3 regions of the Granulosicoccus antarcticus IMCC3135 genome follow, and region 3 is predicted to be linked to each of the others. Evidence: predicted binding sites of a transcription regulator. Region 3 holds the regulator's gene; each other region holds the start of a gene.
The links. Region 3 encodes FliA, which starts transcription of late flagellar genes. Its sites were predicted from a motif close to GCTAAAGTTNNNNNNNNNNCNGCCGATA; they were not measured.
Positions count from the first base shown of each region.

Region 1: a site for FliA is predicted at 1,842-1,869, ahead of IMCC3135_RS05800 (type IV pilus twitching motility protein PilT). Genes of this name have one in related genera too.
Region 2: a site for FliA is predicted at 1,747-1,774, ahead of IMCC3135_RS30980 (methyl-accepting chemotaxis protein). Genes of this name have one in related genera too.

Region 1 covers NZ_CP018632.1:1,353,687-1,357,918, forward strand. Annotated here, with positions in the region: gene tal (transaldolase) at 1-943, opposite strand, end outside; gene IMCC3135_RS05795 (YggS family pyridoxal phosphate-dependent enzyme) at 1,057-1,761, opposite strand; gene IMCC3135_RS05800 (type IV pilus twitching motility protein PilT) at 1,969-3,006, shown strand; gene IMCC3135_RS05805 (PilT/PilU family type 4a pilus ATPase) at 3,061-4,232, shown strand, end outside.
Region 2 covers NZ_CP018632.1:7,134,595-7,138,826, reverse strand. Annotated here, with positions in the region: gene IMCC3135_RS30980 (methyl-accepting chemotaxis protein) at 1-1,649, opposite strand, end outside; gene IMCC3135_RS30975 (hypothetical protein) at 1,866-2,819, opposite strand; gene IMCC3135_RS30970 (putative bifunctional diguanylate cyclase/phosphodiesterase) at 3,100-4,232, opposite strand, start outside.
Region 3 covers NZ_CP018632.1:6,404,685-6,408,916, reverse strand. Annotated here, with positions in the region: gene IMCC3135_RS27665 (sigma-54 dependent transcriptional regulator) at 1-291, shown strand, start outside; gene IMCC3135_RS27660 (MinD/ParA family ATP-binding protein) at 593-1,516, shown strand; gene IMCC3135_RS27655 (RNA polymerase sigma factor FliA) at 1,530-2,258, shown strand; gene IMCC3135_RS27650 (DUF4339 domain-containing protein) at 2,268-2,708, shown strand; gene IMCC3135_RS27645 (GGDEF domain-containing protein) at 2,796-3,725, shown strand; tRNA gene IMCC3135_RS27640 (tRNA-Glu) at 3,812-3,887, shown strand; gene IMCC3135_RS27635 (efflux RND transporter permease subunit) at 4,142-4,232, opposite strand, start outside.

The DNA.
Region 1 (4,232 bases), 2.7 Mb from region 3:
CAACTCCGTGATCCTTGAAAGCATCCATGGTGGCAGGTGGCAAGGTGTTGACTGTGTCAGGGCCAATGAGTTCTTCTACATACATGACGTCTGAGTACTCGGGGTTCTTCACGCCGGTACTGGCCCAGAGCAAACGTTGTGGTCGGGCGCCTTCGGCTTTGAGTTTGCCGAATTGCTCGCTGCCGAACAGGTTGACGAAATGCCCGTAGGCAACCTTGGCATTGGCGATGGCGATTTTGCCCAGCAATGCTTTTGCTGCATCACTGCCATTGGCATCCAGAGCCTTGTCTACGCTTACATCAACACGGCTGACGAAAAAGCTGGCGACTGAGGCAATACGATCGATTTTATGACCGTCATTGAGTCGTCGCTCCAGGCCACGGATATAAGCCTGAGCTATTTCGCGGTAACGGGAAATGCTGAACAGCAGGGTGACGTTGACATTGATTCCGAGGGCTGTCAGTGCTTCAAATGCCTTCACACCTTCGGTAGTGCCAGGTACCTTGATCATCAGATTGGGGCGGTTGACTCGCTTGTGAAGCTCTACACCCATAGCAATAGTGCCAGCGGCATCATGGGCCAGATCGGGAGTGACCTCAAGGCTAACCATGCCATCGACACCGTTTGTTTGCTCGTAGACCTCGGCAAAGGCATCTGCAGCAGCCTGAATGTCTGGAATGGCCAGCTGGTTGAATAATTCAAGTTGAGTGATATCAGGAGACTGCTTGACGATGTCGATGATGACATTGTCGTACTCATTGGTTTTTGCAATGGCTTGTTCGAAGATGGCCGGGTTGGACGTCAGGCCCATAAGCTTGTCGTCGCGAATCATGGCTTGCAGATCGCCATCCATCAGACTCTTCTGGATGTAATCGAGCCACATGCTCTGACCGATCTCGTTGGCAGCTGCCAGAGGGTTTACTGAAGAGTTGGGATTGCTCATAACTACGGTGTCCTGGTGAGTGTGATTAGTTTAACAAGATTGGCTGTGAAACTGATGCTGTGCCCATCATTGCCAGGTGGGGTCTTGGCTGGCATGAATAGCGAAAGCTGTCATCAATCAGCACGTGCTCCGAAAATGGCAGTACCGACTCTGACAATGGTGGCGCCCTCGGCGATGGCAGCTTCAAGATCTCCACTCATGCCCATCGACAAAGTGTCCATGCCCGGGTGTTCTGATTGCAGTGAATTCAGACATTCGCGAAGACGGGCGAATGCCTGTCGTTGCTCGCTCAGTTCGGTACGAGGTGCCGGAATAGCCATGAGGCCTCGCAGCACAATACCTGGCAGAACAGCACAATCAGCAGCCAGTTGCCGGATATCGGCAAAGCTTGCACCGGCCTTGCCTGTTTCGTTATCGATATTGACTTGCAGGCATATGTTCAAAGGGGCAGAGCTTGCAGGTCGTTGATCGGACAGCCGTTGCGCCACCTTTAGTCTGTCAACACCATGCGCCCAGTGAAAATGCTCGGCAATGCTGGCTGTTTTTCTGGATTGAATCGCGCCGATGAAATGCCATTGCAGCTCAGCATCGTCGATGCTCAGAATCTTCTCCACAGCCTCATCCAGATAATTCTCACCAAAGGCGCGCTGGCCTGCATCGATGGCTTCGCGAATTGCACTGACCGGTTTGCGCTTGCTCACGGCCAGCAACTGGATGCTCTGGGCAGTGCGGCCGTAGTGCTGCGCATGCGTTGAAATGTCCTGCCGTACGGTTTCAAGGGCCGAAGCCACCGCAAGTACGCTGTTGTTGTCAGTCATGCTGGGTGTGTCTTGGTTCACGTTATACGATCTCTTCTGCAAGTTGTGTCCGATCATGAGCTGAGACAAGGGTATTGCTGGCTAACAAAACCCTGACTCTGGCCGACACATGTGAGAGTGAGGCGAGTAAGACCTGAGTGGTCATCTTGTCCAATATTCACTGGTGCGTGCAATGCGGGCACCTCGAAAAAACAAGGGTCAAGTTTCATGGATATCGCTCAACTTCTGACATTCAGTGTCAAGAACGGTGCCTCGGATATGCATCTGTCAGCCGGCTTGCCGCCAATGATACGCGTGGATGGTGACATGCGGCGAGTCAACGTCCCTGCGCTAGACCACGCAGCTGTGCAGGCCATGGTGTATGACATCATGAATGACAAGCAGCGAAAAGACTTTGAAGAGAAGATGGAGACGGATTTCTCGTTTGAAATCCCCGATACCGCGCGTTTTCGTGTCAACGCTTTCAATCAGAACCGAGGCTGCGGTGCGGTATTCCGGACGATCCCCTCCGAGGTGCTGACACTGGAACAACTGGGTGCTCCGAAGATCTTCCAGGAAATATCATCTTTGCCACGAGGTATTGTGCTGGTTACCGGTCCGACAGGCTCAGGCAAGTCGACCACTCTGGCGGCGATGATGGATTACAAGAATGATTCAGAATTGGGGCATATCCTGACCATTGAGGATCCGATTGAATTTGTTCATCAAAGCAAAAAGTGCCTGATTAATCAGCGCGAAGTACATCGAGATACCTTTGGCTTTTCCGAAGCTCTGCGCTCTGCACTTCGTGAAGATCCTGACGTTATTCTGGTTGGAGAAATGCGTGATATGGAAACCATCTCTCTGGCATTGACGGCGGCTGAAACCGGTCACCTGGTATTCGGTACCCTGCACACCAGTTCTGCAGCGAAGACCGTGGATCGAATCGTGGATGTGTTCCCGGCTGGTGAAAAACCGATGGTGCGCTCGATGTTGTCCGAATCGTTGAAGGCTGTCATATCGCAGACACTGTTGAAAAAGACCGGCGGCGGACGAATCGCTGCACATGAAATCATGATTGGTACGCCGGCGATTCGTAACCTGATTCGTGAAGACAAGGTGGCCCAGATGTATTCGGCTATCCAGACCGGCCAGTCACATGGTATGCAAACACTGGATCAGAACCTTAAAGAGCTGGTAAAGCGCGGGCAGGTGGATCTTGCCGAGGCTCGTAAAAAAGCTCAAAACCCCGACAGCTTGCAGTAGTCGGCCTGTCTGGATTCTAGTTCGACAACTAGCTTGTATAAGGGGGAATAGGGTATGGATTTGAAGGTCGCCAAGCGATTCATGGATGAGCTGTTAGTCAGTCTGCACAAGAAAGGCGGGTCTGATCTGTTCATCATCGCCGGAGCTCCGCCTTCGATGCGTATCCACGGCAAGGTAACTCCTGTCATGGAGAAGAAGCTGACCGCTGAACATACTCTGGCGCTGACGCAATGCCTCATGACCGACGCCGAGCGTGCGGATTTCAAGAAAACCAAGGAGTGCAATTTCGCCATTGCTCTGCCCAAGATTTCTCGATTTCGTGTCAACGCTCTGGTGCAGCGGGGCAGTGCGGGTCTGGTTGTGCGAATCATTCCTAACGAGATACCCAGCTTCGCCGACCTGCATATGCCCGATATTCTCACTCAGGTAGCCATGAGCAAGCGTGGTCTGGTCATTTTTGTGGGTGGTACCGGTTCGGGCAAGTCCACCAGTCTTGCGGCAATGATCGACTACCGGAATGAAAATTCCAACGGTCACATCATCACCATTGAGGATCCGGTGGAATTTGTGCATCACCACAAGGGTTGTATTGTCACCCAGCGTGAGGTCGGCACGGATACCGAGTCGTTTGAAATTGCTCTGAAGAACACATTGCGACAGGCACCCGATGTCATTCTCATCGGAGAAATACGCGATCAGAAGACGATGGAGCACGCCATTGCATTTGCCGAGACCGGGCATCTGTGTCTGGCCACCTTGCACGCGAACAATACCAATCAGGCGCTGGACAGAATCATCAACTTTTTCCCAGAAACCAGGCACAAGCAGTTATTGCTTGACCTGTCTTTGAATGTCAAGGCTTTCATTTCACAGCGCTTGTTGCCTACGCCCAGTGGTAAAGGGCGTCGAGCCGCGGTGGAAGTGCTACTCAATACGCCGTTGATGTCGGACATGATCATGAAAGGTGAAGTTCACGAGATCAAGGGCCTGATGAAGAAGAGTAAGGATCAGGGAATGCAGACCTTTGATCAGGCGCTGTTCGACCTGCTCGGTAAAAACGCCATCACTATCGAAGAGGCCATGCGTAATGCGGATTCGGTGAACGATCTGCGTCTGCGTATCAAGCTTGCTGGCGGCGGTTCATCAGAGGTGGATGACATGATCAGCAATTCGATGAGCCTGGAGGATGACGGTATGGATGATGCCTCCGGTGGCGGTGCGCGAAA
Region 2 (4,232 bases), 730 kb from region 3:
ACCTTTACTGATTCTGAAATACTGGTCTGCAGGCCATCGATCTCTGAGACGATCTCGTTGATACTGCCAATAGCTTCAACCGCCTGGTCAGTATCCTTTCTGATGGCGGCGATACGAGCCTGAATCTCATCTGTCGCCTTGTTGGTCTCCTTGGCCAGTTCCTTGACCTCATTGGCCACGACCGCAAAGCCTTTACCGGCGTCACCTGCACGGGCGGCTTCTATGGTGGCGTTGAGTGCCAGCAGATTAGTCTGCTCAGCGACCGAGGTAATCAATTTTATGACCTTGCCAATATCCTGTGAAGATTCCGACAGGGTCCGCATAGTGCCATCTGTACTTCTGGCAAGTTCGACTGCTTGCGAGGCTACGCTGGATGCCTGCGAGGCATTGTCAGATATGCCTCTTATGCCTGTCTCCATCCGATCGACACTCTGCGATACTTCCAGCAGTACGTCACGAACCGTTTGAGCCCCCTGGAGGACTTGCAGAGTCTGGGTGTTGTTCAGGTTGGCACCCTCATCGATAGACTTGCCTAATTCTTCGAGCTGGAGTGCTGAAAGGTTGACGTTCTGCGCATCCAGCTTGATTCTGCCGAAGTCCTGACCGAACTGTGAGAAGAGGCTTTCCAGTTCCAGGGTCATATGCGCCAGTGCATCATTCAAATGCAGATTCTCACATGGGTTCTTCGCCAGGTAGGACAGGTCTCCGCCTGCCGCCGCGCTGACCCCCATGGATAGACGATCGATTCGCAGCTGTAACAGTTGTTCGCTGGCAGCAGACTCATCTGCTCGCTGCATGGCTTGCTGTTTCTCTCGTTCACGCAGCTCGTTTTCTCCAGCATGACGACGGTCCTCGAATTCCTCCTTGATACGCTGCTCTCGCTGCACTGTATTCTGTTCGTTAGCGTGTAGAAGCTCCAGCTCCGAGATGCGATTACGCTTGAATATTTTCAATGCTCTGGCCAGAAGGCCCAACTCGTCGGTGCGCTCCGAATGCTGGATTGAAATGTCGACTTCATCCTCGCTTAGTCTGATGGCTACATCCAGCAGCGTTTTCAGAGGCTTGATCAGATGCCATCGTATGAAAGCCCACAAAATTGTTGATACGCCAAGTAGTATCAGAACGACCGTAAAGGCAAACAGACGATTTTTCTTGTTGGTTATCGATTCTTGCCGCAGCTGCAACTCCTTGAGTTGTCGTGAATAGTCATTCACGATGCCATCAATCATGGTGACGGTAGTGCGGCTTGTCTCACCAACATTACGCAACAACCGAATCGGGTCGCCACTGCTGCCGGACAAGAGAGCTTGCATGGCAGTCTCATACTTGTCTGTTAGCTGTGCAATCGAATCAAGCGTTCGTTGCAATTCATTGCTCATGGACGGCTCCAGGGAGCGACTTTGCAGATCTTGAGTCTTGACCTGGAGCAATTCTTTGTGCGACTGGAATGCGGCACGAAAGTTTTCAGCGCTGGCGTCATTATCTCTAAGCAGCACCTCTCTACCTTCTCGTGCCAACTGCTCAACGCCTGTCTGAACATCGCGCAGTGATAGTTGGGTCGCCTGAACTTCAGCCAGGATTCCGACAGCCTTGATGTTGGATTTTCTTGCGCCATCGACTTGCATGCCAACCAGCACTAGTACTGCCATTGTGCAAGCCAGCAACACGAGCTGAATTCGTGTGCCTAAACCCCACTTTACCATGCACGTATTCCATCAACCGCCATAACCATTGTTATTGATCGGCCAAGGGGCGACAATGCTGATGCTTTAGCGGTGAATTACAGTTACAGAGTAAAAACTGTGAGGTGCCTTCTTTTCCAGAGATCTGCTGTTACAGGTGGGACTGGTGCCTGCAACGATCCCTTACTCTACGGTTTTGCGCAGAATAACCAGATTGTCCAGAATCAGGTTTGAGGTCCAGATGAAGTCAGCATCCGCCCCTTCAGTATCGAACACATCGCGGAAGTTAGTGAATGCTTTCTTGCTCTCAACACCTACAGCCTTGTTGGAGTAACTCGATGCTGAAGGCCAGCTTCGGTCGTCGAAAGAGGGCATCATCCAATCGAGTGGCAAATCCCAGTATGCAGCAGAGAAGCCGTCCGCGTTGTCGACTCCTCTGTCATCGCAGGGGGTACTCCGTCGGATTTGACGAGATGCGACCAGGCAATCACGATTTTGCAAAGGCGAGGTGTAGAAGGTCTGTGCACGCCAGCGCCTGTTTGTGATCGTGACAGTGTTTTTTGCCAAGTCTTGCAGGTGAGCGACAAAGCCGCCATTGCCGGGCTGGAAGGCCTTGTCACCATCGTTCTCTGAGCCCAGGCCAAGATTCTCTTCCCAGTCGACTGCCATGACAGCGATTGTAAGCGGACGATCAGCCTTGAAGCGAACCACGCTGGAGTTGAGCGGTGTGAACGGAACCGGGTCAACCGCAAGTAACTGACCATTGATATAGAGCTCGAAGTAATTATCTGCAAAGAGATACATCACGAATTCTTCAACACCGCCGGCGTCCAGCACAGGCACGCTCTGAAGGTCGAGTTGCGAGATCGACAATAGTCGAGTGCCACCACATTCGTTGAACAGGTCAGATGCTTTGGGTGCTGATTCAAAGTTTGTCGCAGCCGGAACCGTCCTCATCGTATTCTCGTTGGATCTGATTTCACCGACCGCACTGAGCCGAGAGCCAGGGCCGCAATCTATCAATCCGGGTTTGATCTGACTGGCCAGACCGGTGCTGAATGAGGCTTCCTGGGCGTACAGACTGGAGACGCTGGTACTGGCGCAAAGCACGGCAGCGGCAATGATACGTGCAATCATGGACAGTACTCCTGATAGGGGGTGGACCATTGAGGCGGCAGAATCTGGCGTTCTACTGAACAAGCACGTCCTGAAAGTACAGAAAAGCTGGATGTGCCCTCATAGAAGAGTGCCTTTTGCCGTTAATCGTTCATTTTGGCAATGCCCCTGGATCAGTCGCTGTACTGACGATACAGTTGCTGTCCGCTGGCGTCCATCGAATTCAAGACAGACTCGAATCAACTGGCGTGTATTCAGAGCGTCGGTACTTGTAATGGGGAGCCGAGCGAGGCAGAAGAGCTCAAGCCGCTCTGCGGTGTGAAGACATTGATTCACTATCATTTGCAGCGCTCCCTGTGGGAACGGGATTGAAGCGAAAAATGAATGGCAATCTGCGTTCAAGTTCCAGGGCTGGCAGTGGACGGCACAGAAAGTAGCCCTGAACCTGATCACAGCGTATTGACGTCAGAAAGTCCAGCGATGCGGCATCCTCCACACCTTCGGCAACCATGACAAGTCCCAGGTTTCGTGCCAGCTCAAGTGTCGCGGCGACTATGACCGCATCCTTCTTGCTGGTACAGACATCCTTGATAAATGCACGGTCAAGTTTCAACTCACTGATGGGAAGCCGGTTCAGGTAGGAAAGAGAACTATACCCTGCACCGTAATCATCGACAGAAAACCTGACTCCCAGAGCACGGACTTCAGACAGCACTTCACAAGCTTGCGAGGCGTTCTCCATGACCGCGCCTTCGGTGACCTCCAGTATCAATGCTGATGGCGGCAGACCGGTATCGGCGAGGGTATGCTGTATGAGCTGGACAAGTGTTCCATCGTGGAGGTTGATGGCTGACAGGTTCACAGATATGCTGAGTTCATAGCCCATTTTGCGCCAGCTCTGGCATTGCTGAGTGGCGCCTTTTAAAACCAAGGCAGTTAATTCATCGATCAAGCCGACGCGCTCTGCCAATGGAATGAATACATCTGGTGGTACGAATCCTGCCGAGGGGCTTGTCCATCTGGCAAGGGCTTCCAATCCTGTCATTTTCCCGTCAATTAGCGAGTATTTTGGCTGATAATGGATATCCAGTTTGCCGCTGGCAATGGCTTCTCTGAGTTCTTCCTTCATGACAAGTTGTGACAGGGCGTTCTTGTCAAGTTTGGGGTCGTAGTTGGCGTATGTCAATTTGCCATTTTTCGCTGTATACATGGCAACATCAGCGCAGCGTATCAATTCATAGGTAGTCGTGGCATTCACCGGGTATATAGCGGCGCCTATGCTTACGCCAATAGCCAGCTTGTAGTTATCTACCTTGTACGTCTGGTCAATTGAGTGAGCGATATCCCTGGCGACTCGCTCGACAAACTGTGCGCTTTTGTCATGAAGCACTACTGCGAATTCGTCACCGCCCAGTCTTGCTACAAACCCATCTG
Region 3 (4,232 bases):
CAGGCTGACTCGGATGTCAGCACTACCAGCGCCACGACGAGCACGGCCAGTGTTCTGCCGATGGTCTCAGGGATGCCGGCTGTGCCTTTGAACAACAAGCCAAGACTGCCGCGTGAAGGTATCGATCTGAAGCAGCACCTGACTGATATCGAAATCAGTCTGATCGAACAGGCGCTGGATGAATGTTCCGGGGTGGTGGCTCACGCTGCGAACCGGTTGAAGATCCGACGCACCACGTTGGTCGAGAAAATGCGCAAGTACAGCATTCAACGCCCCGAAGAGGTGTCGTAAGTCTGACAAAGGCGGTACCAGAGCTGCGTCGGGTTTCCGGCTAACAGCTCTGGGACCACCTCGGTTGCCGGTTCAGTACTGTATGTAGCTGCCATCTACGCTCCATGCCAGCAGTAGCGATCCGAGAATCAGGCCTCACAGGATAGGTGCTGGTTCACATCCAATTTGAGGGATGCTTCCCAAAACGCATCATTTACCCCTTGCCAGTGCCGAGACTGACGGTTAGCTGGCTCTTGGTGGTTCGAGACTTGCTCCCAGACAGCTTGAAACCGTGTCGTTATGTCATCCTGCCACTGGGCTGATGTCGACACGAACTGTCGAGGAAGTTAGCGTTGATCTCTTACCAGTCCACCTTGCGGGTTATTGCCCGGTGAATTTCCAGCTACCACCACAGCTGTCACAGCACCGTCGGCCGGTGCAGACGATCGCCGTTGCCGGTGGCAAAGGTGGTGTTGGCAAGTCCAACGTGGCAGTCAATCTGGCTGCGGCACTGGGAGTGGTTGATCATGAAGTCCTGCTGGTCGATGGCGACCTTGAGCTGGGCAACATTGATCGTCTTCTGAACTTGCGTCCCACACATACCCTGATCGACGTATTCGCAGGAACTTGCCAGCTTGACGAGGTGGTTCTGCAGGGGCCTGTCGGTGTCTCTGTCATACCCAGTGCCAGTGGTGCTGTGGGTATGTCACATCTGTCGAATGTCCAGCACGCAGGCCTTATCGGGCTTTTCAGTGAGTTGCCCACCGAGGCTGACACATTGATAGTGGATATTGCTACGGGGCTCTCAGAGAGTGTTGTGAGCTTCTGTCGCGCTGTCAGGGAAGTCATCATAGTGGTCGTTGATGAGCCACCAGCATTACAGGACGCCTTTTCTACCATACGGGCGTTACACGAACGTTGCCACGTCAGACGTTTTCGAGTGGTGGCTAACAAAACTGAAAGTTCTCGTCATGGCCTGGATCTTTATGCGGCTCTGAGTGATCTGACAGATAAACACCTGGATGTCCTGCTCGATTATTGCGGGTCTATTCCGCTTGATACACATTTGAAGCAGGCGGTTCGCCAGCAACGCGCGGTTGTCGAAGCATTTCCTCGCTCAGCCTCCGCACTGGCATTTCGCAAGCTTGCAACCAGAGTCGCACGCTGGCCACAGCCTCAGACGCCCTGTGGGCATATCGAATTTTTCGTAGAGCGACTTATTGAAGTCGCCGACGGTACACGGTGAGAGAAGAGTCCGTATGAATGCACACGCGATGTACAACGAAGTTACCACGGTTGATCCGGATGGGGTCGTTGCCGCCAACGCCAATCTGGTCAAGCGAATAGCGTTTCATCTGATGAATCGCCTGCCTCCCAGTGTTCAGGCCGAAGACTTGATACAGGCCGGGATGATCGGCCTGCTGGAGGCACACAAACATTACGACAAGTCGCAGGGCGCAAGCTTTGAGACCTATGCCGGGATCCGGGTACGGGGGGCCATGCTTGACGAAATACGTCGTTCGGACTGGACGCCTCGCTCGGTGCATCGCAAGTCGCGCGAAGCTGCCGAGGTGTTACGTGACATCGAACAAGGCAGTGGACGTGAGGCCAAGGCGAAAGTGGTTGCCGATAAACTGGGCATCGCGCTGTCGGCCTATCATCTGATACTCACTGAAAGTTCGGCTGCTCATATATTCAGCTTCGATCAACCTGATGAGCATACCGGCGAGACGATCGCTTTGCCGCAAAGTGCCGAGGCCAGTCCAGGCGACCAGGTCGAGTATCAATCCTTTCGCGAAGCTCTGGCAATGTCGATCAAGAACTTACCTGAGCGTGAAGCACTCGTCATGTCGCTGTACTACGATGATGATCTGAATCTTCGAGAAATCGGCGATATTCTGGGCGTCAGTGAATCGAGGGTTTGTCAGATTCATGGTCAGGCTCTGGTTCGCCTGAAGGCACGCATGACTGAATGGACAATGAAGTAGGTCACTATTATGGTCACTGATGAATCTCAATGGTATGTGCAGAAAGGCTCCCGCGTTCAGGGTCCCTTTTCGACGACAGAAGTCGGACGTTTTTTGCTGCTGGGGCGCGTCAGGAATACCGATCGTGTCAGCCGCGACGGCGAACTCTGGGAGCCGGTAACGCAGGTGCCCGAACTGATTCCCGAAGAACTCCTGAATCTACAGTCAGACGATGGCTGGAATACATTTCTGAAAGTGCGCGAAGGCGAAGATGAGCGCCGCAGTGACACCGTTGTCAAACAAGAGCGTCGAACCTTTCCCGACCCGGTGCCGCAACAACTGCGTGACGAATGGCAGGCGCCGCCGCCGCCCATGTCACAAAGTGTGCTGCCGTGGTCATTATTGGGAATTACCCTGGCCGCTCTGGGAGTGGTTCTCTACCTGAATGCGGTCGTTGGTGTAACGGGGTAGTTCATTTTTGTGAATAGTCCAGTTCTTTTTTGGTCCACTGCTTGCAGGATTATGCTTCCCTGAATCCTCTATCCTGACGTGGTTTTCATGATCGCTCTCAGTTCGAAGCAGACCGCAGTAACCCCATCCGATATCCTGAGCCAACAGCGCCTGGATACTCAGTTGAAGCAACTTGAGTTCAACGCCTTGCTATTTCGCAAGCTGGACCTCGAACGCTTGTTCGAATGTCTGCTGACGGAAGGGCAGAGTTTCGTAAAATTTGACGGGTTGCAATATCTGGCCGCTGATCGCGGCGTGGATATCATGCTCGGATTCAGTCGTCAGCACCGTCAACGCTTCGAATTGAAGCTGGGTGAGCACTCATTGGGTGAAGTCATCCTGATGCGCTCCAGGGCCTTCACGGCACGTGACGCACGCGACGCTGAACGTTTGGCGGAAAGTCTTGTGTATCCGCTGGACAATGCTCTTGAGCATCACAAAGCCATCATGAAGGTAACAACCGATCCTGCGACCGGGCTGCGCAATCAGCTGGCGCTGGACGATATGCTGCCCAGAGAGATCCGGCTGGTGCGTCGGGTTGAGCAGCCCTTGTCTGTGATCCTGCTCTCAGTTGATTATCTGGATTCGATTGCATCGGATCATGGCGAAGCCGTTGGCAAGGATGCATGGCTTTCGGTTGCCACCACTCTGAGTGGTCGACTGCGCCAGAGCGATCTGATCTTTCGCAGCGATGACGATAACTTCTGCATCCTGCTCAACCAGACTGATCTGGAGGGAGCTCTGATACTGGCAGAGCGTTTGCGGCAGGTGGTGGATCACTGTGTCAGTTTCGACAATGTGCAGTTTGTTCTGACAGCGAATGCGGGTGTCACTGAATTGAGTGAGGCCGATGATGCTGTTTCGGTACTGGCCAGAGCCGGCGAGGCACTGCGCGTAGCGAGTGAGCTGGGGCCTAATCAGGTACGTGCCATCGCGGCTGAGGTTGTCTGCGAGAACGATGATTCAAAAGAATTCTGATTTTTTTCACAACAAATGCACACAGCCTCTTTTTTTTGCGTATACTACGGTCCTTCGAAGGCGTCGGGTAACACCGGCAACACAGCGTCCCCTTCGTCTAGTGGCCTAGGACACCGCCCTTTCACGGCGGTAACAGGGGTTCGAGTCCCCTAGGGGACGCCATCTTTCGTTGCGATTTACGCAGATCACGTAGTAATCAAAGTGATCTGCGCAACGATGATAAAGCGTCACCATTACTCTCGAGCCACTATCGTTTATCAACCTGTATTACTACAGGTCTGACGCTCACCCTCAACCAATCTTGTACTTGCCAGACTCTGGCTTTTTCACCATTCTGTTCTTCAGGAACATTGCGTGAGGAAGGCCCATGAGCTGCTCCTGTGCTCGAGCCTTCCTTTCACGATCCGCTTACAAGATCATCCTTTGGCCGGTGCCGCGATGGCTGCCTTCTTGATGAGTCTGGATTGCTTGCGTCGTGCCCGTGACTCCGATACCCGCTCTCCCAGT